Regions from separate parts of the Metabacillus schmidteae genome, predicted to be linked through region 3. Evidence: riboswitches for the same ligand, from Rfam matches in the RefSeq annotation. Region 3 holds a riboswitch; each other region holds the start of a gene.
The links. Region 3 has a riboswitch for S-adenosylmethionine ahead of HWV59_RS09605 (2-hydroxyacid dehydrogenase). Riboswitches for the same ligand answer to the same signal wherever they lie in the genome.
Positions count from the first base shown of each region.

Region 1: it holds a riboswitch for S-adenosylmethionine, as region 3 does, so the genes downstream of both, HWV59_RS07075 (Na+/H+ antiporter NhaC family protein) here and HWV59_RS09605 (2-hydroxyacid dehydrogenase) in region 3, are expected to answer to the same signal.
Region 2: it holds a riboswitch for S-adenosylmethionine, as region 3 does, so the genes downstream of both, HWV59_RS15810 (5-methyltetrahydropteroyltriglutamate--homocysteine S-methyltransferase) here and HWV59_RS09605 (2-hydroxyacid dehydrogenase) in region 3, are expected to answer to the same signal.

Region 1 is NZ_CAESCH010000001.1:1,466,864-1,475,206, reverse strand. Features, by position in the region: gene HWV59_RS07090 (site-2 protease family protein) at 1-524, opposite strand, end outside; gene HWV59_RS07085 (hypothetical protein) at 797-1,057, opposite strand; gene HWV59_RS07080 (hypothetical protein) at 1,503-1,685, opposite strand; gene HWV59_RS07075 (Na+/H+ antiporter NhaC family protein) at 2,482-3,762, opposite strand; SAM riboswitch class I at 4,048-4,154, opposite strand; gene HWV59_RS07070 (hypothetical protein) at 4,425-4,607, opposite strand; gene HWV59_RS07065 (hypothetical protein) at 4,879-5,019, opposite strand; gene HWV59_RS07060 (DUF3231 family protein) at 5,214-6,218, shown strand; gene HWV59_RS07055 (CoxG family protein) at 7,061-7,501, opposite strand; gene HWV59_RS07050 (DUF3237 domain-containing protein) at 7,676-8,125, opposite strand; gene HWV59_RS07045 (MFS transporter) at 8,239-8,343, opposite strand, start outside.
Region 2 is NZ_CAESCH010000001.1:3,276,630-3,284,972, reverse strand. Features, by position in the region: gene HWV59_RS15845 (AraC family transcriptional regulator) at 1-58, shown strand, start outside; gene HWV59_RS15840 (cupin domain-containing protein) at 141-725, shown strand; gene HWV59_RS15835 (hypothetical protein) at 949-1,218, shown strand; gene HWV59_RS15830 (sulfite exporter TauE/SafE family protein) at 1,241-2,053, shown strand; gene zwf (glucose-6-phosphate dehydrogenase) at 2,211-3,722, shown strand; gene gnd (phosphogluconate dehydrogenase (NAD(+)-dependent, decarboxylating)) at 3,757-4,650, shown strand; gene HWV59_RS15815 (YuzF family protein) at 5,037-5,342, opposite strand; SAM riboswitch class I at 5,556-5,658, shown strand; gene HWV59_RS15810 (5-methyltetrahydropteroyltriglutamate--homocysteine S-methyltransferase) at 5,816-6,919, shown strand; gene HWV59_RS15805 (hypothetical protein) at 6,977-7,123, opposite strand; gene HWV59_RS15800 (TetR/AcrR family transcriptional regulator) at 7,340-7,930, opposite strand; gene HWV59_RS15795 (efflux RND transporter permease subunit) at 8,137-8,343, shown strand, end outside.
Region 3 is NZ_CAESCH010000001.1:2,018,495-2,026,837, reverse strand. Features, by position in the region: gene HWV59_RS09630 (DUF4247 domain-containing protein) at 1-608, shown strand, start outside; gene HWV59_RS09625 (DUF350 domain-containing protein) at 631-1,026, shown strand; gene HWV59_RS09620 (polyamine aminopropyltransferase) at 1,055-2,608, shown strand; gene HWV59_RS09615 (DUF3892 domain-containing protein) at 2,696-3,007, opposite strand; gene HWV59_RS09610 (molybdopterin-containing oxidoreductase family protein) at 3,048-5,096, opposite strand; SAM riboswitch class I at 5,247-5,337, shown strand; gene HWV59_RS09605 (2-hydroxyacid dehydrogenase) at 5,459-6,460, shown strand; gene HWV59_RS09600 (FGGY-family carbohydrate kinase) at 6,477-7,931, shown strand; gene HWV59_RS09595 (MFS transporter) at 7,962-8,343, shown strand, end outside.

The DNA.
Region 1 (8,343 bases), 550 kb from region 3:
CCTTGTTTTGACAGCTCAAGTAAGACCCTTCCATCTGATTTTATAGCTCCTTGGTATGGCAAAATCGTAGCGAAAAAAATAACTAAATTAAATATTCCGAAGTATGTAAAGAAGTGTATGCCCATTGATGTGCCTAATATTAAACTGATACTCGCTGTTATAATAGAAAAAATTGGTCCACCAGCAACAAACCGTTTATGTTGTTTAGCAATACTTTTTAAATCGCTTGATAGAGGCGAACAACTTGCTACACCCCCAACTAATAACCAAATGTCATTCACCTTAATATGTAAATGATCAGTATTTTCAATTGTTAAAGGACCAACCGTTAAATAGTTAAATCTGTAACCTGACCATATACCAAACAATACGTGTCCTAACTCATGAATTAACAAGGTAATAAATAAAAGGACCAAAGTTAAACCCATAAAATTCGCCATTGTAGCGTATTTTGTAAAGTTAAATAAAAAAATTAATATCGCTATAATAATTGTTAATCCTAAAGGTTTTGTAATAGTATTCATATAGTTCTCTCCCCTACATGTAATACGGATAAAGTAATCGAAAGTTTCAATGTGTTGGACTTAATTGCCCTTAATTTAATTAAAAGCATAGAAAAACGGACCGCTGAAACAGTCCATTCAAGTTTTTGTATGCCTATCAACATTAATTAGGAAAAATTCGTAAATACTCATGCAAATAAAGTTGCTCATTATCTTGAATTCAAGTCTTCCATTTAATGGCCCTTAACATAAAGAAAGAGCACAATTCATGCTGCGGAATTGCGCCCTTTTCTTTAAAAACTAAAGATAAAATATAGACTAGCTAAGTATGCTAACGACATTAAACTTAGAAGGAAAACAAAAGATGCATAAAGTAAAACCTTTGACTTTTTATTCATTACTACGCCATTTTTTAAGGAGTTAGAGAACCCTAATAACAAACCTCCTAAAATCGATATTAATCCGAACAATGGATCAATCATGCCACCCATCCATATTCCTATCATAAAAAGCATTAAATAAAATATCGGATTGAAAATAATATTCACAGCCACTTTGATTCCCCCCTTATTTAAATCCAAAATAATTTAGTTAAACGCACCCATCTGCTACATATATATTACAGCGTAGCACAATTTCAATATCCCTTTAAATACTTTTGTTTTTGTTGTTACTCGACAATCTGGGCCCATAACAAAAATAAGCGCATCTCTTGTTTGATATATGCGCCCGTTACTTGAATAAGTTATGGTGCAAAATTTTGTACAACATCCCTTACAAACATAAGTCCACCAATAAGAAGCAAAATTAATATTGCAGTTAAAATTAAGACTACCTTTTTGTTCTGTCTTTTTATAATAATTAAAATGATTAATGCAATTAAAACTACAAAAAATAGTAATGAATACATATTCTCCCTTTCTTAGCCCATAGATTTCAATACCTAACCTATTCCTTTTATTAAAACATTTTTTATCATTAACCTCTTTAGCAGATTAATTAGCTTTCAATTTTCTTTAGTTTTACTCCACTTGCAACAACTCCAATTAAACCAGCAATTACAAATATATATGCTACAAACAAAGGTGTAAAAGTAAGAGATTCAGTAAGTATTCTAAACACGCCAACAGCAAAAATAAGAAAACTACTCACAAATGTAATAATTGTTCGAGTTTTATTCATTTTTCTCCCCCTTAAAAGTAAATAATTACCTATATATAAGTTAACACATATAGTTTTTTTTACCATTATTTCGATTTAATTCCAATTAACCTGCCAAGTAGTTTAAGTATAGACCTTTATAATATCCCCTTTACTTTAAAAGCGGTATTAAACAATCGGGCGCTTATATGTAGTATCTGTTCAAAAACATTGATAGGGTGCACCATTTATCATTATTTACATGTAACCATAGATAAGCCGTTTAAGGACTTGACTTGGAGCCTCTGTGGTCATGATTGGTCTTGAAAGGCTGAAGCAGGTGTTTCAGTGGCGTATCAGCCTATCATACCCACCCCTCCAAGTAAAGTCCTATCGTTGTTTACGTTGGAAACTATAATTAATAACTATATATAACTAGTAAACAAAGATAGGAAATAGGCTGTTTTTGTAACTTTATTAACGTTAATTACGGTCCAAAACCATACTACATATAATGGCCCTTTTGTGGAAGAAAGAGATACAGATAGAATCTCTAATGATTCTTCCTCCCTAACGTGTTAAAACATTTCTCGCTCGTTCCTCATTTAATAAAAAAACGTCTCAGCTCCTGCACTATCAAGGATCTAAGACGTTTTAACAATTCCTATTTAGTTGTGTTAATCAATACTTCACACGAAATCTATATTTGGAAGATTAATAAGTGCTTGCTCTCTCTGTTCCTATTGCTACTTCCAACTTGATAATACCTAATGCACGAACCTTTACTTTATTATTAATTCAACCGGGGGACATGCCCCCGTTGCTTTAAAATATAAAATCAAGCTTTCTTTTTTGTCGGGTATCCAATGAGGATAGCGATAATTCCACAGATTCCTATAAGAATTGGATAGAATGAGTATTGCAGGATGCTTACTGGTGATATTCCCGCGACGCTTGCAGCTGCCAGAAGTTGTGCTCCGTATGGCAGAAGGCCCTGGATCGCACAGGAGAAAATATCTAATATACTTGCTGACTTTCGCGGGTCAATCCCATACTGATCAGCCATATTTTTTGCAAGCGGACCGGCGATCAGAATTGCAATCGTATTATTGGCCGTGGATAGACCAGTTAAGCTCACAAGACCGGCAATTCCAAATTCTGCACCCTTTTTCGATTTAATTCTTCGTGTCGCAAGGTGAAGCAGAAAGTCAATTCCGCCGTTAAATTTAATAACCTCCACCATTCCAGCTATTAATATCGCAAGAAAGGCGATTTCATACATGCCTGCCATTCCTTCGCCAATCGTTTGCAAAAGGCTCATTAAATGGTAGCTGCCATCCGCTAAGCCAACAGCTCCCGCGAGAACAGTCCCTAATGCAAGAACAAGGAAAACGTTCATTCCAGCTAACGCAAAAATAATGACCAGAACATAGGGAACAATTTTTACCCAATTATAGCTTAAATGCTCTACTTGTGCCGTTTCACCCATTGTAATAGCACCTAAAATAATGCCTGTTACAATGGCTGCCGGCAACACAATCCAAAAATTCACCTTAAATTTATCCTTCATTTGTACGCCTTGTGAACGAACCGCAGTGATAGTTGTATCTGAAATAAAGGATAAATTATCGCCAAACATTGAACCTCCAATAATCGCCGCCATTACTAAAGCAATTGAAAGCTCGGTATGTTCGCTTATCCCAACTCCAATTGGCGCCAATGCCACAATCGTTCCCATCGACGTACCCATGGATAGGGAGATAAAGCAGGCAATGATGAACAAGCCTACAACAAGCAAGTTTTGCGGAACAACCGATAAAGCAAAGTTAACAGTGGAGTCTACTGCCCCCATGCCTTTTGCTGTTTCTGAAAAAGCCCCAGCCAAAAGAAAAATAAGAACCATCAACATGACATTTACATTACCTGCACCTTGGCAAAAAATATCAACCTTCCGCGAAAACGATTCTTTTCGACTCATCGCCAGAGCAACAGCACCCGAAATCACAATGGCTACTATGACTGGAAAGGCATAAAAATCACCTGTAATAACTCCTGAACCAATAAATAAAACCAAAAACACAACAAATGGGATTAGCGCCCATGGATTACCTTTTTTCATTGTTCCACCTCCAAATATTAAATGGGACGGGTCTTTTGACCATTCTGTGCCCCATAAGAAAAACTCAAGGCGCCCGCCTATCGGCTCGAGCTAGACACTAAAACTACGCACAAACTTTTATGCTTTCTTATCTTCTTAGAAAAACTTGGCTTGTCGCCAAGTCCTAATGGCCAAAGCCTTAGTTTTTCTTATACTATCATCCATAAAAATTTATGTACTTTCTGATAGTACAAAAAAGCCGCTTCTCATAAAAACAAGAAGAGGCCTTATATCTATAAAATACTCTTCTCATCTATCAAGCCTTTCTTGTTGGAATTGGCACAGCAACTTAATCACTAAGTTCCGCTGCCGAGATCTCATCTGGCCAGTCCCTCCATCTCTCTTGATAAGAAGAAAAATCTATTTTTTTGTCACAGTATAAAAGATTACATGATATTTATTGCTATATCAACAAAATTTTTCTGGATAGTTTTTGGTTCTGGACAGAACTGAATATCTCACTTCCGTCATGATCATATTATTATTCCAAAATGATTTATTAAAATCTTTTGTAGATAAAGCCTAACAAGCAAAAGAACCGAAGAACACGAAAACGAGGGAGTACGAAAAAATACCATTCCCTTCTTTCGTGTTTACAATTTTGTTGAAAATCAATAGTACATCTAACGCTTTTCACCATGGTCTTTACTCTCTAAACCAAGTTCTAATTTCTTAATTTCTAATTCTATCTTTTTTTCTTCTATCTCTAATTTTTTCTTTTTTAAATCATTATCTATTTTCCTAACATATCCATAGTATATAAGAGAAAACCCAATAATTATTGTTATATAAAAATACAAATTCAAATGATTCACCACCTAAAAAAGACTAACAATTATGTAGTTACAATTAAATGATTACATACACATAAAAAAAAGAGGCGATCCTTCTTCCTAAAGACTTTTCATAAATAACACAACCCTGTTACTATCTTATTAGACTAACATCCCCCTTTATATATATTTTTTACAATTTCAATCTATACTAAATTATTAAGGTTTACTTCTATGTATGGCTTCTTGTACCCAAAACTTTTTTGTATCTATCATTGCAGCTCGCATTCAACCATTTCATCATTCATTTCTTATTCTCTATTATGGCTTCACGTAACTTTTTTATCTCTTCTGTTTGGTCCAAAATATTATTATTTACCTTTCTTAAAGCATCAAATATAGCAAAAATTCCCGCAAATATTAACATACCAAAAAGGATAATCATCTTAACACCTTCTTTAAATGAATTGGATGAATTAATTGTAACCTAAAATTACATAAAAAAAGAGCCCTCTCCTGTTTGAAGTGCAATAACACTTAATATTAGAACTTGTTTCCACAGTGATTTGTTAGCTCAAATTAATTGTTAAGCTCATAAGACCTAATGAATTAGGAAATCATTATACATGAGGTGATATTGTGGATGGTAATAAATTAAAACTCACATCTTCGGAGATAGGTTCACTTTGGGGAGAGTATGTAAACGGTACAATGACTGATGTGGTAAATCAATATATGGTTTCTATTATTGAAGACGAGCTAATTAAAAAAATTTTTGAAGATGCCATAAATACTTTCGGAAAACAAAAGAAACAAATCGCAAGTTTTATCGAGAACGAGGGGTTTCCAGTTCCAATTGGATTTAATGAATCTGATCTTTTTAAAGATAAGCCAAGACTGTTTTCAGATATATTCTGCCTAAATTACTTACATATTATGACATTACATGGTTTACTTGGGCACAGTACTTCACTGGCTATATCAGTTAGAAAAGACTTAAGGGATTTTTACGATTCATGTGATAATGACGCTAAAAACATGTATCATCAAACAATCGAGTTATTGCTTGAAAAAGGAAATTTTCAAAGAGATCCCTTATTATATCCCAATAAAAATCCTGAATATATTTCCAGCAAGGATTTCACAGATGGATTTTTCGGTAAGGGTAGAAAATTAGCAGCAACCGAAATCATTAGTATTTCTTTAAACCTTAAAAAGAGCATAATGGCGAAAACACTTTCTATTGCGTTTAGTCAAATCACTCAATCAAAAGAAGTAAGGAAGTTTTTAACTGATTCCGAGAATACTGCTGACGAACAAATAAAGGATTTTTCCAAAATTATGCAAAGGGATAATTTACCTGTTCCAAAATCTTGGGAAACCGAAGTGACAACCTCAACTGAATCTCCTTTTTCAGATAAACTAATCTTGTATCATGTTGGTTTTTTATTTCAAGCAGCCCAAAACTATCATGGGGCAGGTTTAGCATCAGCTATGCGAACAGATCTTGTAACGACTTATGAGTCAACCATTCTGAAAAATCTTATGGTAACAAAGAAGTGGTTTGATTTAATGGTTCAAAATAAATGGCTCGAACAGCCACCGCTAGCTCCTAATAGGAAAGAAATTGCGACAGAGATATAGAAGGGATGTTTTTTCCTCAATTAGTGAATACATGAATTATTAATGCGTATTTCTCTATGTTAGTTTAAATATTTTTTTAACCATCCTTATTCATTATTAGGATGGTTTAGTTCGTTTAACTTAAAATTCGAAATTGCCTTTATTTGGTTTTTGCGTATGGCTTTGTACTTGCTGCCTTTGTAAAAGCATTCACATTTTTTTTTACGTATGCTTTTTTCTCTTTTTCACCTTATAAGCATACAGAAATGGTTTATTTTTACAAAACCCACAGCTTTCGAGCTCATTTTTCCCTTTATTTGGATTTTGCATATGGCTTTGTACTTGCTGCCTTTGTAAAAGCATTCACATTTTTTTTTACGTATGCTTTTTTCTCTTTTTCACCTTATAAGCATACAGAAATGGTTTATTTTTACAAAACCCACAGCTTTCGAGCTCATTTTTCCCTTTATTTGGATTTTGCATATGGCTTTGTACTTGCTGCCTTTGTAAAAGCATTCACATTTCTTTTTTACGTATGCTTTTTTCTCTTTTTCACCTTATAAGCATACAGAAATGGTTTATTTTTACAAAACCCACAGCTTTCGAGCTCATTTTTCCCTTTATTTGGATTTTGCATATGGCTTTGTACTTGCTACCTCTGTAAAAGCATTCACATTTCTTTTTTACGTATGCTTTATCCACTTTTCCCCTTCTAAAAGATACAGATGAACTCAAATCTACCTTTATTTGGTTTTTACATATTTATTTATACTTAAGCAATCAAATACTGAAAAAAGGGCCATCCATTATTTTGGACAGTCCCTCCATTTCCGCCATTTTGAATTTCTAATAAAACTCTAATACTATGCCAAAACGGCAATTTTACGTGCAATAGATTCTGTTAAACGAGATGCTACTTTTGGAACAGCCCATTTAATAATTGGTGATATCACTGCACCCGATAATCCTCCTGCACGGACGTCCACCGTACAAGTCATTGTTGTTTTACCGTTAACTTCTTCTGCAGTAAAGTGACCGCTTCCTGTAAAATTATCTGTTAAACCTTTTAATTCAAACTTTATATTTGAAGGTTCATTCCATTCGGTAATATCTACCTGCGCTTTTATTGTTTTTTTAATACCTTTCACATTACCTTCAAATGTCCAAATTGATTGCTTGTCATTTATGATTTCATGTTCTTTATAGGCTGGTACCGATGTTGCCCATTTTTCAAGATCACTGACATAGTCCCAAACTGCTTGTACATCTACTGGAATTTCTACTGTATGTGTTCCCTTTGCCATTATGATTCCCACTTTCACTATGTATGAATTGCAAAATTAACATTTCACAAAATAATTATTACATAAAAAAACATAAACTTACATCAATAATTATAAATAGCTTCCCTTTTTATAATCATCTAATATCTGTCTTGTTTTGCGGAGCATTTCACCTACATGTGCTAGATGTAAAGATTAATGAATTTGATAAAATGAAATTTGTACATCATTTGGTCTTCTAATGCCTTCACCAATAAAAATCATTCTATTCAAAAAAGAGTACTTTTCACTGCTTGTTTCAAAGGTTGGAGTTGTTTTGAAATAATAAGAACCGTCTGGAACCTGCTCACCACGAATGATTTTATCAATAATATCCTTAGGACCATGTCTGAATCCTTTATTAATCACATAGATAGGGATGCCATCATCCGTTTCAATCACATAATGAGCAAGCGCCTCTGTTACACCATCATATCTTATCATCTGGTAATCAGCCCCTCCTGAAAGGACTTTCCCTTTTATCCCATTGCCTTCGAACGCTCCCCCAATAATTGGTATGACTCTTCTTATCCCTGTTCCAACATCACCAACTTCAATTGGATCTGCCACCTCAATATTTGCTTTAAAAAGAAATGTTGTTTCCATCTGTTACCTTCCTTTCGTCTTTTATTGTCAATCCAACTACTAAAACTTGAAACAACAAATCTATCATTTCTCGAAAAATAGTAAGTAAAGAAAACCCCTTTAAAATGACAAACTTATTTCGCCACTTTCACTGGACGATTCTCTGGGTGTATCTCTTCTTTTGCTTCATAATAATTTCCGTGCTTTTCCTGAACAAATAACATCGCAACACCACCAAG
Region 2 (8,343 bases), 1.3 Mb from region 3:
TAACTACTCATCACCAACATTTAGGAGTGAGATATGGATCCCGATTCAAAAAAAATAAAAAAGAAATTACGAGGTTCAAAGTCCATTCTCTCTTCCTATGCATAGGATATTCCTAGAACCTAGGAAAGGAGTTGAGGTAAATGTATTTTGTTCCTTATGTGCATCAGAATCAATATCCATACTATGCTCCAGCACCGGTGCCTAACTATGGAGGGCACTCAATATATTGGCCATACCCTGATGTAACAGAACAATCAAACTCAAATCATTCATATCGATTTTCAAATCCGAGAGTGGCAATTGCAGACTATGGAACGAAACCCTATGTCGTAAACATTAATGAGGCAACAAAGCAAAATAATACATTTCGAACTGCTATATGGACAGGTAAACATCTCCAAGTTACATTAATGAGCATAAACGTCGGCGAGGATATTGGCTTGGAAATCCATCCAAATGAGGATCAGTTTCTCCGGATTGAACAAGGACAAGGAATTGTTCAAATGGGGAAAAGCAAAGAAAATTTAAACTTTGAACGCAATGTCTATGATGATTCAGCAATCATGATTCCAGCTGGAACATGGCACAATTTAACGAATACAGGGAATGTTCCATTAAAGCTTTACTCAATCTATGCCCCTCCGCACCATCCATTTGGGACTGTTCATGCTACAAAAGCCGAGGCGATGGCAGAGGAAAGAAACCGAAGCTATAGAAGACCGTAAAATAGAGCACCTTACGGAATACTCTATCATGATAATTTCTAGCAATGAAGCGATCCTTATTTAAAGGGTCGTTTCGCTGTGTTCGTTAGGAAATTATAAAATTCCTGAACTGTGATAAAGGCGCTTGCGCGTTTGTTCATAGTTCATTCATAAAATAAATTGCTTAACATATATCAATCCTTCATACTAGAAAAATAAAATAATAGAAAAGGGGTGCAGGACTATGGCTGTGGTGAAAAAGAAGCCTACCCAAAAAAGCAAAAAAGACATAAGCTTCATGCAAAAACTCCGCCCGATTTTTTTGATCATTTTTTGCTTATTTATTGTTTATGTTTATTATCTATCTACAATAGATCAATTACTTCCGCAAATAATAAAAATCTTTTCTGCCCTTATATCGTATGCTCAGTCAATTCCTACATCGATTTTGCTGATCATCGGTTATACTCTTATTATTTTTTATGTGGGTTTTATAGTAGGGAAAAAAGCTTAAATCATAAATGGGAGATTTACATATGTTGTTGGTTTTATTATTAATGATAGGTTTAGTTGGAGGTATGCTTGGGAGCCTTGTAGGATTAGGGGGAGGTATCATTATTGTGCCTGCTCTGTTATTTATTGGTACATATACGAACCTATTGCCTTCCATTACACCACAATTTGCTGTGGGGACCTCGATGTTCATATTAATTGTGACAGGTTTATCCTCTACAATTGCGTATATGAAGCAAAAAACAGTTTACTTTAAAGCAGGCATTATCTTTTTTATCGGAAGTGGACCGGGAGCTTTAGTTGGAGCTCTTGTAAATAAAGAGATTGAACTGAATCAATTTTATATATGCTTTGGTATATTTGTTATTTTCATTTCCATCCTCCTAAGTGTTCAAAAGTACATAAAGCCTAAAACGAATCAAGTAGGCTCTGTTCATATCTTTGAAGATAAACAAGGGATAAAACATACATTATACTTTCAACCTGTTTTAGCAGTTGTGATTGCATTTATTGTTGGGGTTTTGTCTGGTTTATTTGGGATTGGTGGAGGTTCTTTAATGGTCCCGACGATGCTTCTATTATTCCGATTTCCTGCTTCAATAGCGGTAGCAACATCAATGTTTATGGTGTTTTTGTCATCGATTATTGGCTCAATTACACATATTCAACTCGGCAATGTTGACTGGTTATGGATCTTGGGATTAGCACCTGGAGCATGGATTGGCGCAAAACTTGGTGCTTATATTAATGGTCGTTTAAAAGATGGGACAGTTGTTGTAATACTAAGACTTGTGTTAGTAGTGGTTGGAATACGGTTAGTTTTTCAAGGTTTATAACGATCAATTAATGGGAATTAAATCCTTTATGTATAAACATGAAGGATTTTTTTGTTGTCGAATTGATCAATCATTGTAGATAAATTCAAAAAAGAACGGAAAGACTACTTAGTAATCAATTCTATCAAAATGATGTATGACTTATGGAGGTCGGAAAATGGATCATTCAACTTTTGTCTTATTTGGTGCTACAGGAGATTTAGCAAAAAGAAAAATCATCCCGGCCTTATTTGAGTTGTTTCTTCACCAAAAGCTGCCAGCCTCATTTTCAATCATAGGTTCAAGTATTACGGAATACACGGATGAGGAATTTCACAATTATGTACAACAATCTATTGAAACATACTCAGATCATTCAGCAAGTGACCCAAAAATGAGTGGTTTTTTACAACTTATTCGATATTGTAAGGTCGATGTGACACAAGGTTCAGAATTTGAAAGATTATTATCATTAATAAAAGCTCGTGAAATTGAGTTACATATCCCAGGAAACAGATTGTTTTATCTTTCGGTAGCTCCACAGTTTTTTGAGATCATTGTTTTAAAGCTGCAAGAGTCTAATTTAGTTCAAACAAAAGGCTGGAAGCGTCTCCTCATTGAGAAACCATTTGGGCATGATGTCACGTCAGCACGTGAATTGAATGAAAAACTTTCTAGTGTTTTTGATGAAGAAGAAATTTACAGAATTGATCATTATTTAGGCAAGCCAATGGTTCAGAACCTGGAAACATTGGAATTTGCAAATCCTGTCCTTCAAAGTTTATGGAACAATGAACATATCGCGAATGTCCAAATTACTGCAAGTGAAACAGTAGGAGTTGAGAAGCGGGCTTCCTATTATGACAAGGCAGGGGCGATTCGTGATATGGTTCAAAACCATATGATGCAGTTGCTGATGATGGTTAGTATGCATTTTCCTAAAAGCTTTTCTGCAAATACGGTACAACAAGAAAAGAGAAAGATAATGGAAGCTGTTCGTCCATTGAAAAAGGAAGACGTTTCTAAAGACGTTGTTAGAGGTCAATATGGTTCTGGAGAAATAAATAGTCAGCAAGTAATTGGATATAAGGATGAACCAAATATTGATCCATCTTCTATGACTGATACATTCATCGCTGCACGCCTTTGGATTGATGATCCGTTATGGAAGGGTGTCCCATTTTATATTCGAACAGGAAAGCGAATGAGAGAAAAATCCACTCGGATTGTGATTGAATTTAAAAATCTATTACCGAAATACGATGGAAAAACGGAGCCAAATCTATTGGAAATCGGAATTAACCCTGATACAGAAGTGTCATTCCAACTAAATAGTCGTAACCCTTTGAAAGAAGGGAAGATTGAACCGATCCATGTTGACTTTACACCTGAACAGAGTGACATTCCCGAGGCTTATGAAATTATATTGGTAGATGCATTAGAGGGTGATGCTACTTATTTTGCTCACTGGAAGGAAGTAGAATTATCTTGGCAACTTGTTCAACCAATTCTTGATGCATTTAAGGAAAATCTTGTCCCGCTTCATGAGTATCCATCTGGATCATATGGTCCAACTGCTGCACACAAACTACTTGAAGAAGATGGATTTGCATGGTGGTCAATTGACAACACAATTGAAAATGATATTCAAACTGAAAATAGATCTCAAAAGCTGAACAACAACAAGTAACCGTTGAGTCGGACTAATTAAAGGAGTGGTAGTAATGAAAGTAGGCTTAATTGGATTAGGTAAAATGGGGTTAAATATTAGTAAAAATCTCATCGATCACCAACATGAAGTGGTTGCGTTTGATATTAATGAAAAAACAGTAGATGAGATAAAACAATATGGTGCTCGAGGAACCTCGGATTTAAAGGAACTGGTACAGTCTCTTGAAAGTCCAAGAATTGTGTGGATCATGGTGCCACATAAAGTCGTTGATCAAGTGATACAGGATGTTAAGCCACTGCTATCTAGTGGTGATATCGTCATTGAAGCAGGTAATTCTCATTATAGTGAGTCAATGCGAAGATATGATGAGTTTAAGGAAGTGGGGGTAAGCTACCTTGATGTTGGAACATCAGGCGGGATGGAAGGTGCTCGCAATGGCGCAAATTATATGATTGGAGGCGACCAGGAGGCATGGGAGGTCGTTGAACCAATCTTCCGGGACACGGCAGTTGAAAAAGGCTATTTATATACAGGGAAATCAGGAAGTGGCCACTTCTTAAAAATGGTTCATAATGGGATTGAGTATGGAATGATGGCAGCTATCGGAGAAGGATTCGAGGTTCTAGAAAAAAGCCAATTCGATTATGATTATGAACGAGTAGCAAGAGTTTGGAGTAATGGTTCTGTCATTCGGTCATGGTTAATGGAACTTACAGAGAATGCATTTGCCAAAGATGCCAAACTACATGATATTAAGGGAATTATGCACTCATCTGGTGAAGGGAAATGGACGGTTGAAGAAGCGTTAGATCTCCAAGCAGCAACTCCTGTTATTGCACTTTCATTAATGATGAGATACCGATCGCTGGAAACAGATACCTTTACAGGTAAAGTTGTTGCTGCATTGCGAAATGAGTTCGGTGGACATGCGGTGGAAAAGAAATAAAGTAGTCGCTATGCCAAGGCATTTCTGCCAATTCAATTGGCATGTAAAAAAGCGTCCATCTGTCCCATGATCATCCTGGTCAGATAGACGCTTTTTATGTTTTACTTGATTTACTTTTTCATGTTTTGTTTTCGTCACTCTAGTGTTCATATCGGCTAATGCATATGTTCCTCGATTTAATACTGGATCTCTTTTACCTTCCCGCAATAATTTTTCTCTTTGCTTTTTTGCTTTTGATTTTGTCATCTGCTTCACTCCAATTTATAAAATTAATGTTCTCATTTCTATTATATTTTATACGAATATGTTTTGGTTAAACTAAAAGAAAGCTTATGTAAAAAAACTTTACCTCTCTAATGAGAAATAAAGTCTTATTCTCTGTAAGGTCATTTTTGAGAAGTGTCAGGCATAATCCAAACAACTTCACATAAGCGAACAAAAAAAGTAGATTCACGTTCTTGAAGAACAACATGATCTGGTTTTACATCCATAACAAGTCCAGCTACTCTTCCTCTTGTTGTTTCAAGTACTGCCCGCTTTCCAACTAATGTACTTGTTGCAGCATACACGTATGGTTCTACTACCATCACTTGCTTGGGCTGCATCATATTTTCCATGTGCATAGGCTGCTGCATCATATTCATATTGTCCATATGCATTGGCTGAGTCATAGTGTGATACATGTTATTCATTTATTATTACCTCCATCATCTGTTTTTCCCACAATCACAACATATTCAATGGTTTGGGTATTGCTATGGGTATTCACCCAATTCCAAAAATTCTATTAAGGATAAATATACTGTTACTTAATAGTTTATAAACTAGAAAATTTTACAATTAATGTTTGACATCTTACTTAAGGAAAGAGTATATTAATTGTATTAACTTAATATTTTGATATTTTCTTATCAAGAGAGGTGGAGGGACTGGCCCTATGATACCTCGGCAGCGGACTTTAATAAGTACTGTGCCAACTCCAGTAGCATGATGCTATAGAGATAAGAGGAGCAAGGTATAACTATGCTAACGAACCCCTCTTCTTATTTATGAAGAGGGTTTTTTAGTTTTAAGGTATTAAGTACTACAGTTAATTCGATTTGTTTATCGATATACATAGAAATTCTATACTGTAGGTAAATTTTTTAATAAGGGAGAGTTCTACATGACAAAAACATTAGTAAAAGCACCATTTAGAGCAGATCACGTGGGAAGTTTATTAAGACCGGAACGAATTCATAACGCTAGAAAAGATTTTCAGGCAGGAACAATTACAGCTCAACAATTACATGATATTGAAACAGAAGAAATAAAAAAAGTTGTAGACAAGCAAATTGAAGTTGGCCTGCAAGCTGTAACAGATGGAGAATTCCGCCGCAGATTTTGGCATACAGACTTTTTAGAGCATTTAAATGGTGTAGAAGGATATGTGCCAGGTCATGGGTTTAAATTCAATGGTGAAGAAACAGAAAGATACGATGTACGAGTAACTGGAAAAATCTCATTTAATCCGGATCATCCACACGTAAAAGAATTTATTGAATTTAAAGAAATCGTTGGTGATCGTGCGGTTGCAAAACAAACAATTCCTAGTCCTAACCAATTATTCAATGCAGGAATTCGCAATTTAGACATTTATCCAGACCTTGAAGAATATACAAATGATGTTATCCAAACATACCGTGATGCTATTAAAGCTTTTTATGATGCTGGTTGTCGGTACCTGCAGCTTGATGATGTATACATTGCAGGACTGAACGCACCGGAAATTCCGTTTAATGATAGTGGCTATTCTCGTGAACAGTTAATCGACTTAGCCTTACGAGTGGCAAATGGTGTATTAGAGGATAAACCGGAAGATCTTATTATTACAACACATCTTTGCCGTGGTAATTACCGTTCAACATGGGCATTTGAAGGCAGCTATGCTAAAATCGCGCCAACATTATTTGCAAAAGAAAAAGTAAACGGATTTTTCTTAGAATATGATGATGATCGTTCTGGAGATTTTGCACCGTTAGAATACATTCCAAATGGAGGACCACAAGTCGTTCTTGGGGTATTCACATCAAAGCATGGCAAGCTGGAAGATAAAGAAAACATTAAGGCACGTGTGGAAGAAGCAACAAAATATGTACCACTTGAGCAAATTTGTATTAGTCCACAATGTGGCTTTGCTTCAACTCATCATGGAAATATCCTAACAGAAGAAGAACAATGGGAGAAGTTAAAGTATATCGTTGATATTTCGAAAGAGATTTGGGGATAACATAATAAAAGCGAACATCAATTGATGTTCGCTTTTATTCATCTATTAAACTAATCATTACATATAATCGTAAACAGAATCTTCAAAATAGAGCCAGTGATAGTATTCAATTTGTGCATCTGACATTTCGGACACTTGTTTTTCACTAAATTTTTGTTTATCTAATAATTTATTCACTTTATAATCTCTGGCTACTTTGCTCATTTTAAAATCCTCCTTATGTATAAACCAAGACTTAATCTTTTGTTGTTATAATGTTGTAATCGCTTTCCTTAACTTCTTGTCTTTATTATATATCTCAAACTTAGATAAAACAAATATCAATTTGATATGATTTTGCGAAAACTAATATAGAATTGTTATTTATACATAGAGATGTAGTTTTATGGGTCAAGGGGACAGGTTCACTGTCCCTTTTTTTTACTTTGGGACAATTGACCTGTCCCCATGTCCCTTCATTCCATTTAATCCATTTTTTATTACATGATTAATGATTTCTGCCATTTCTTTTGGGGATTTATCCATACCTTGATTTAGCCATGATTTAATCGTATAGATACTCCCGCTAATAGTAAAAATACTTAAATACATAGACATTTCCTTACTTAGTTGTTTATCAGCTTTCCAGTTTTTCATAAAGATATCCTGTGCAAATTTGTTTTGAAATGTCGTGTCTACTTTTTCATTAAGAAGTGTCTGACACACCTCGTGCTTTGATGCGAAGTATTCCAATAATTTCTCAATCATCTGGAGATCGTCTTGATCATTTTCAAAGTTACACTGATGTAAATACCCAGCCATATCATCAATCAACTCATTTTCTATTTTGTCAAGAAGATCAAACTGATCTGTGAAATGAGAATAGAATGTAGATCGATTAATATCAGCCCATTCACATATTTCTTTAACTGTAATAGAGGAAATCTGTTTTTCCTTTAATAGTTGCATAAGACTATCCTTTAATACCATTTGCGTATATTTTTTACGTCGATCCAGTTTTGAACTAGACATAAAAATCACCTTTTCATATGCATTATCCAACATATATTGTAAATATGTTGTTCAACTAACGGATGTTAAATAACTGATTGTTGAATAGCCAACACCGTGTCAATATAATGATAGGGTGAACATGAAAAAAAGGCAAGAGAGGGTGAAAACTTATAAATAGTGCAGCACGAATTATTAAACATAAAAAAGCAGTCGTCATTACATTTATGATCCTTACCATCATCTGTTCCTTGGCATCATTAACAGTATCAGTAAACTATGATATGACAGATTACTTGCCGGATGATGCACAGTCAACAAAAGCATTGGACATCATGGAGCAGGAGTTTGAGGGGGGTGTTCCGTCGAACCGAGTTATGGTTAATGATGTGACCATTCAGGAAGCTCTTGCTTTTAAAAAGGAATTAGCTGTG
Region 3 (8,343 bases):
TGAAGAAATCACTTCTTTTTATTTTTCTATCTTGCATTCTCCTCTTATCTGCATGTGGAAATGAAACACAAGGATCAACAGGAGGCTCATTCTTTAAAGATGGAATTGCAGATTTCATTAGTACTACATATATTCTACAAGACGTAGTCTCAAGCCAAGAACGCTCTCAAGAGATTTCTGAAATTTATATTGCTGAGAATAAGTCCATCGATGAAGTGGCTAACGAATTGCAAGATTATGAAAAACCTAGAGAAGTTAGTGAGAAAAAGGATGACAAACAAGTTCTGATTTATCAAGATACTTTTGTAATCTTAACACCTGCCGAGGATAACCCTGCAAATACAATGGTTGAAATCTCTACTTATGACTTCGTACGTAATAATTATAGCCCTGATTTTTTTAATGGATTATTTGTCCTATGGCTATTAGACGATATTCTTGACGTAGATGATTGGGGTAAAAAACAGCGAAACAAGTGTAATTCAAACCAAGATGATTGCTATCAGGGATATGGTTCTTCCGGCGGATCCTTTAAAACAGGAGGAACATCAACTGTTCGAGGTGGATCCTCATCTGTCCGCGGCGGTGGTCCGGGAACTGGAAAATAAAATATGAAGGGAATGAAATAATATGGAGCCTTTTATTTTAACAGCTGTATATTTTATTATAGCGATTGCAATTGTACTTATTGGATTAATTTTATTTGAATTCATGACGAAGAAATATAAAGATTGGGATGAAATTTTAAATGGTAATCATGCCGTATCCCTTTCAATCGGTGGAAAAATTGTTGGAATTTGTATTGTTCTGGCGTTCTCGATTTATCATAGTGCTAGTGTTATAGATACGCTTATTTGGGGTGCTTATGGTGTGTTCCTTCAATTAATTGCGTATTTATTGTTCGAACTTTTTACTCGAAACTTTTCAGTGGAAGAACAGCTTAAAAAAGGAAATATTTCTGTAGGGATTATTAGTATGTGTGTATCAATTGGATTGGCCTTTGTTATCGGGGCATCGATTACGTAAAAGCTTATGAACAAGGAGACAGTTGCGTGTGATTGAACAGAATATCAAACAAAGCAAAGCGATCTATTGGGCTTCAGGGATCGTATCTGTATGTGGAATCATTTTTGAAGTATTATTTGGTGCAGCTGGCTCTTACTTACTTGGTGATGGTGTAAAACAATACACCCTCACCATTTCTCTTTTTTTGACCGGTATGGGCATTGGCGCTTCAATAAGTGAGAAGGTAACAAAGAATTTAATATTGTCATTTGTATGGATTGAATATTTAATCGGTATTATTGGTGGACTTTCAACGTTTTTATTGTTCGGCGTTTCTGCCTTTTTAGAGTCTGGAATGGATGCTTTCTTTCTTTACTCAATTACGTTAATAGTAGGTGCACTAACTGGAGTAGAACTGCCGATCTTAATTAGAAAAGCAAATGAGATTGGTGTCACGTTGCAAAAAAGTACTGCAAAAGTGTTGTTTTCTGATTATGCTGGAGGTCTAATTGGTGGATTACTGTTTGTTTACTTGCTAAGACCGGAATTTGGACTTGTAAAAACAGCTTTTCTTGTAGCCATTATTAATGTTGCCATTGCCTTATGGATTTTACTTTATTTTAAACATGAGATCAAAACGTTTAAACGCCATTTCTCAGCGGGAGTAGTCATTTTCCTTATCCTTATTGCAGGCATTTTTTTTGGTGAAGAAACAGCTTTTACGTTTGAACAAAAACTTTATAGAGATCCGATTATCTATACCGAACAATCCGATTACCAGCAAATCATTTTAACAAAGGAACAAGGAGATTTACGATTATTTCTCGATGGACAGCTTCAATTTAGTTCGAGTGACGAATATCGCTATCACGAAACTCTCGTACACCCTGCAATGGCTACAGCTAACAGGAGAGAAAACGTTCTGGTACTTGGTGGCGGGGATGGTTTAGCTCTAAGAGAGTTACAAAAATATAAAGAAGTAAAATCAATGACTTTGGTTGACCTGGATCCTAAAGTTGTGGAGCTAGGGAAAACAAATCGAGATGTTGTTTCTTTAAACCAAGAGGCATTTGAGGACAAACGTGTTCAAGTTATTAACGAAGATGCTTTCCAGTTTTTAAAACATAAAAAAGGTACCCTATATGATGTCATATTGATTGACTTGCCTGATCCAAATAATGAGTCATTAAACAAGTTATACACTCTTGAGTTCTACCAATTGGTACGAAATCGTTTAGCACCAGGAGGATCAATCATGATACAAGCAACAAGTCCTACCTTCGCAACAGAGGTATACTGGTCCATTAACAAAACGATACAAGCCGCAAATCTTTATACCGATAATTTGCACGTCGATGTTCCAAGCTTCGGTGATTGGGGCTTTGTGTTAGCAAAAAGAGAAGAAGTTGACTTGAAACAAGCTGACATAAAAGCCCAAACGAAATTTTTAACAAATGAAGTATTAGAAGGTTTAACTTCTTTCGGTAAGGACATTGATCAAGAAATACTAGATGAAAAGGGAAATCAAATTCCACTCGATACAAATACCTTGACAAGGCCTACTATTATAGAGAAATACGAAAAAGCTTGGAGAAGTTATTAAGTGTATGTCAATCGTTTCTTATTTCTATCTAAAATATCCAATAAATGAAAAACACAGCCCAGGTACTCCGAACTGTGTTTTTCGCTTTTAGAATTCCGGTAGAGAATCTAAATTATTGTCCCTGTTGCCATCTGGTTCACTTCTTAAAATATCGCGACCGTACTTATGAAATACATCAATATGAGCGAGTTTGCCGCCCTTTGCTTCTGAGAGTGCTTGTACATAATCAAGCTGTCTACCTGACTCTGTCTGAAATGCAATTAAGTCTCCATCTTCATTCTTTCTAACAGCCACGATTTTCTCTTGATTAGGTTTCATATCCTCTGCAATTTCTGCCTGTACTTCATCTTGATTAGACTGATTTTTGTATTGATGAAAAACTTGTTCAAAACGATCCATTTTTATCACCTCATGAATTGTATGTCCAATTGAAGTGATTTTATTCGTAAGATTTAACTGCTTCAACGTCTACTCGACCAGAAAAGAAGGTAGCTCCACCACCCATATCAGCCACACGATCTGGAGTTAGCGTATTTACGAGGTGTTTTTCTCCTGCAACATCTGACCATAATCCTTGGCTAACAACAACTCCAGGTAGCACCAGCTCTCCAACAGATGCTGCCAGTTCACATTCGCCGCGATCATTCCAAATTCGAACGTTATCTCCATCTTTAATTCCCCGTTCAATCGCATCTTTCACATTCATAAATAATTTTGGGGATTTTTCTAACTTAATGTGCTTTTCATTATTCGAGAATGTTGAATTTAAAAAGTTATGGTTCGGTCCTGGAATAAATAAAAATGGATAACGACTTTCTGGTTGAATAGGAATGTAGGTAGGCAAACCTGGATGTCCGTCCTCTTCCATTTGTCTTGAATATAATTCGATCTTCCCGCTGGGTGTTTTTAAGTTTTCAAGTAAATAATTTGTTTGCTTAGCCTTTATAAAATGTGTTTTCTTTAATTCATCATAAGTAACATGTTCTAAGTATTGATTTGAAGTACTGCTTAATGCTTGATTAATTAATACTTCATCAGAATCTTTAAATTCCGGCTCATCAAATTCCATTGCTTCAGCTAATAAACGAAACACTTCTGTATTTGATTTACTCTCTCCATAAGCATTAATTACAGGCTCATGAAGATGAATATATTGATGCCAATAGGACGTGTAAAAATCAACATTTTCAAAAGCAGATGTAGCAGGTAAAACAATGTCTGCATACATAGCTGTTTCCGTTAAAAACAAATCGTGAACAACGGTAAATAAATCATCTCTTGCCAACCCTTCGCGAACTTTGGTTGCCTCTGGTGCCACCACCGCAGGGTTACTTCCATATACAAACAATGACCGAACCGGTCTTTTGATTTCAAGAAGTGCTTGTCCAAGTTGATTCATATTAATAGTACGAGTTTGTTTTTTCAATAAGTCCGGACGTTGAAGTGCGGTTGTATTGTGCGCAAGAAAAGCTGAATTAGACTTTAATGCTCCTCCACCCTTTACTAACCATTGGCCTGTTAATGCAGGTAAACAAGCTATAGTACGGACAATCATTCCACCATTATCATGGTGTTGTATACCATTTCCAATTCTGATCATCGAAGGAGTAATATCTCCATACATACGGGCTAATTCATAAATATGTTCTACAGGTACACCTGTGATTGACGACACCATATCTGGATTATATTGCTTTACATGTTCTTCTAATTCTTTAAATCCAACTGTATATTGTTCTAAAAAATTCTTATTCACTAATTCTTCTTTAAATAGAATATGCATGATTCCTAATGCAAGCAAGCCATCTGTTCCAGGTAAAATAGGAATAAACCAATCTGCCATTCTACCTGTTTGGTTTTTATGTACATCAATCACGACGATCTTTGCTCCATTTTTTCTCGCTTTTTGGGCAATCATCATTTGATGCATATTTGTACTAACAGCATTAATTCCCCATAGAATGAATAACTTTGTTTCTGTCATATCCTCAGGGTCAGTTCCATAGCTTCCTCCCATTGTATATTTATACCCTTTCGAACCAGCTACAGAACAAATTGTTCGATCCAGTTGGCTTGAACCAAGACGATGAAAAAAGCGACGATCCATGCCCTCAGCATTAATATTTCCCATATTCCCATAAAAGCTATAAGGAAGGATCGATTCTGCCCCTTCTTCTGCAATTAGTTTTTTCCATTTCATGGAAATTGTCTCTATTGCTTCCTTCCAGGTGACTGGGACAAATTCTCCTTTACCTTTAGTTCCAATTCTTTTTAAAGGTGTCTTAAGCCTTTTATCGTCATAAATTCGCTCTCCCATATTTCGCACTTTGTTACAAATATTCCCTTTTGTAACAGGGTGATTAGGATCACCTTCAACTTTTACTATTTTCCCATCTTTTTTATGAATAAGTAATCCACACTGATCCGGACAGTCCAAAGAACAAACGGACGGAACAACACCACTTTCAATCTCTTTATATCTTTGCATTGTGATTCCCTTTCATGAAAAAAATTGATTTTTAAATTATATCAAAAAATCTATTACTTCGAAAGTTCTGAAAATATATTGACTTCTGAATATTAACTCTTATATATTAGTTACATTGCGTTTTTAAGAAATGTTTAAAATTTAATATAGATTCTATCAAGAGAGGTGGAGGGACTGGCCCATTGAAACCTCGGCAACAGCATTGTGCCAATTCCAGCAAGCATGGCTTGAAAGATAGAAAGAGTTCACTTATGTCATTGTATAAACGATATAAAGTAATCATCTCTTTCCATCTCTGGAGAGAGATTTTTTTATAGATTACAGTACATTTTTTACATTGTTAGTGTGAAGGAGATGATTAGATGAATGTTTTAGTTACAGCCCCATATAACGAAGTTGGTCTAAATGAGCTGAAGTCACTTTTTGGCAATTATACCTATCGTTGTTGGAAAGATCAGGGAAGGGCCTATCATGAAGATGAATTAATTTCTCTTCTAAAAGAGACAAAGGCTGAAGGATTAATTGCTGAACTTGATAAGGTGACAGAAAAAGTATTTGAAAGTGTACCAGAATTAAAGTTTGTTGGTGTATGCCGTGGAATGCCTTCCAATGTAGATGTTGAAGCTGCTTCCAAACGAGGAATACCTGTGTTTTACACCCCCGCCCGTAATGCACAAGCAGTTGCAGAGCAATTTATTGGCAACCTTATTACTTTTTATAGACATACGATTCCATCAAGTGAGTGGCTGAAACAGGAGAAATGGGACGGTGACTACTTGCAAGCCTATGTAAAATTCAAAGGAAATGAAATTTCCGGAAAAACAATCGGCTTAGTCGGCTTCGGTGCAGTTGGGCGAAAATTAGCTAATATCCTTAAAGCCTTTGACTGTTCCATACAATATTATGATCCTTATGTAGAAAGCGAGGATCCTGCTTATTCCCGCGTTTCTTTGGAAGATGTGTTCTCAACAAGTGATGTTGTTTCTATTCACCTTCCCCGGACAGATGAAACGATCGGGATGGTTAACGAGAATTATCTAGGTCTAATGAAAGAGGATGCAGTGCTCGTGAATACCTCAAGAGCTGTTGTAGTGGAGAGAGACGCACTTGTTGCTGTACTAAAAGAGGGAAAAATTAGAGGAGCTATTTTAGACGTATTTTATCATGAGCCTCCAGATAAAAGTGATTATGAAATCATTCAATTACCAAATGTGTTAGCAACACCTCACCTAGCTGGAGCCAGCTTTGAAGTAGAAGATCACCATGTTTCTATCATGAACCAAGCTCTTGTGAAGTGGTTTAACAAGCAAGCTGTTGAAATCCCAACTTTGTTCAATAGAAAAGACCTGCATGTAAAGTCATAAGAAAGAGGTAATAAATGTGAATAAAGAATCAGGTTATTTAGTATTTGATATTGGAACAGGAAATGTTAGAGTTGCCATTGTTACCACTTCAGGTGAAGTTGTTAGTATTGAACGGGAAGATATTCACTATCTAACAGAAACCTTGTATCCTGACAGCCGTTACTTCTTACCGGATACACTTTGGGAGCAAGTCATTCGTTTAGCAAAGAAAGTGATAAAAAACTCACCAACTGTAACAATCAAAGGTATTACATCCACTAGTCAACGCCAAGGAATTGTTTTACTAGACAAAAGCGGAAATTCGTTTATTGGGTTACCGAACATTGATAATCGCGGGCGAGAATGGGAACAAGATTACTTAGAACGCGATCTTATCTACAAAACAACAGGCAGATTACCGTCTGCTCTCTTCTCGGCACTAAAGCTTGTAGGATTAAAGAAAAGACAACCCGCTCTATGGGATAGAATTGCATCATTTACTAGCATTAGTGATTGGATTACCTATAAGTTAAGTGATGTTCTAGTTTATGAACCCTCACAGGCGACTGAAACCTTACTTTATAATGTACGGGAACAAACTTGGTCTAAGGAAATGTGTGAGCAATTTGACATTCCATTTCATTTTTTACCTGAATTAAAATGGTCAGGTTCAATTCTTGGTCATATTATTCCTTCCTTGGCAGAGGAATTGGAAGTAAATAAAGATGTTTCTATTATTGTAGGTGGCGGAGATTCCCAATTGGCCATTGAAAGTACTTTTGCAAAAACCAATGACATGATTATCATTTCGGGCACAACCACTCCAATTTGCAAGATGATTGACGAATATAAAGGTGATGAAGAAAAAAGAGCTTGGACAAATGCTCATACTCACAAAAACCGCTGGTTGGTTGAGACAAACCCAGGGATAACTGGCTTGAATTATCAGAAATTGAAAAACTTATTTTATCCAAACGAAAGCTATCAGCAAATGGAATATGAAATATCTCAGCTGGACTTAGTAGAATGCGTGGCAGCGTTAGGAATATATCTCTCAGATGAGAAAAATGCCTCCAAAAAAGGTGGGTTTATATTCAACGCTCCCCTTGCTCAAGATTTATCAAGAGCCCACTTTGTTGCAGCTGCGTTATGGGAAATTGCTTGTACAATCCGCCTCCATTTTGACCAAATTTTAGAGGTCACTCCTTTTGACTTGCCGTATGTATGGGGTTGTGGCGGAGGATTTCAAAGTGAACAATTAGCTCAGTTTATTGCTAATTTACTACAAAAAGAGCTGAGAATTCCTAACGGCTTTAGTCAAGCTTCTGTCGTAGGTGCTGCTGTCATCTGTAACCAAGCACTTGGACAAGAAAATTTGATTTCTAAAGATTATAAAACGATTAAACCTGATAAAAATCATCAAGATAACAGGTATTCAGAATGGTTAAGAACACAACATTTCTTTTCTGAAATGAATAGTACGTTAAACTAAAAAATTTATTATAGATATGGAGAGAAAAATATGCTCGACAAGATTGGAATACCTAAACACTTAAGCTGGGGCTTTTTAGGCGTAATGCTCTTTATGATGGGAGATGGACTTGAAGCTGGTTGGCTAAGTCCGTTTTTAATTGACCAAGGGATGACTGTTCAACATACTGCATCCATTTTCACCGTTTACGGAATTTCGCTTGCCCTTTCTTCTTGGTTTTCAGGTGTATGTTTAGAAGCATTTGGCGCAAAACGTACAATGTTTATGGGACTCTTATTTTATATTATTGGAACAGCTGGGTTTATAGCTTTTGGTTTTGAAACTATGAATTATCCAATCATGCTGATCACGTACTTTATTAAAGGACTAGGTTATCCATTATTTGCGTATTCTTTTTTAACATGGGTTATTT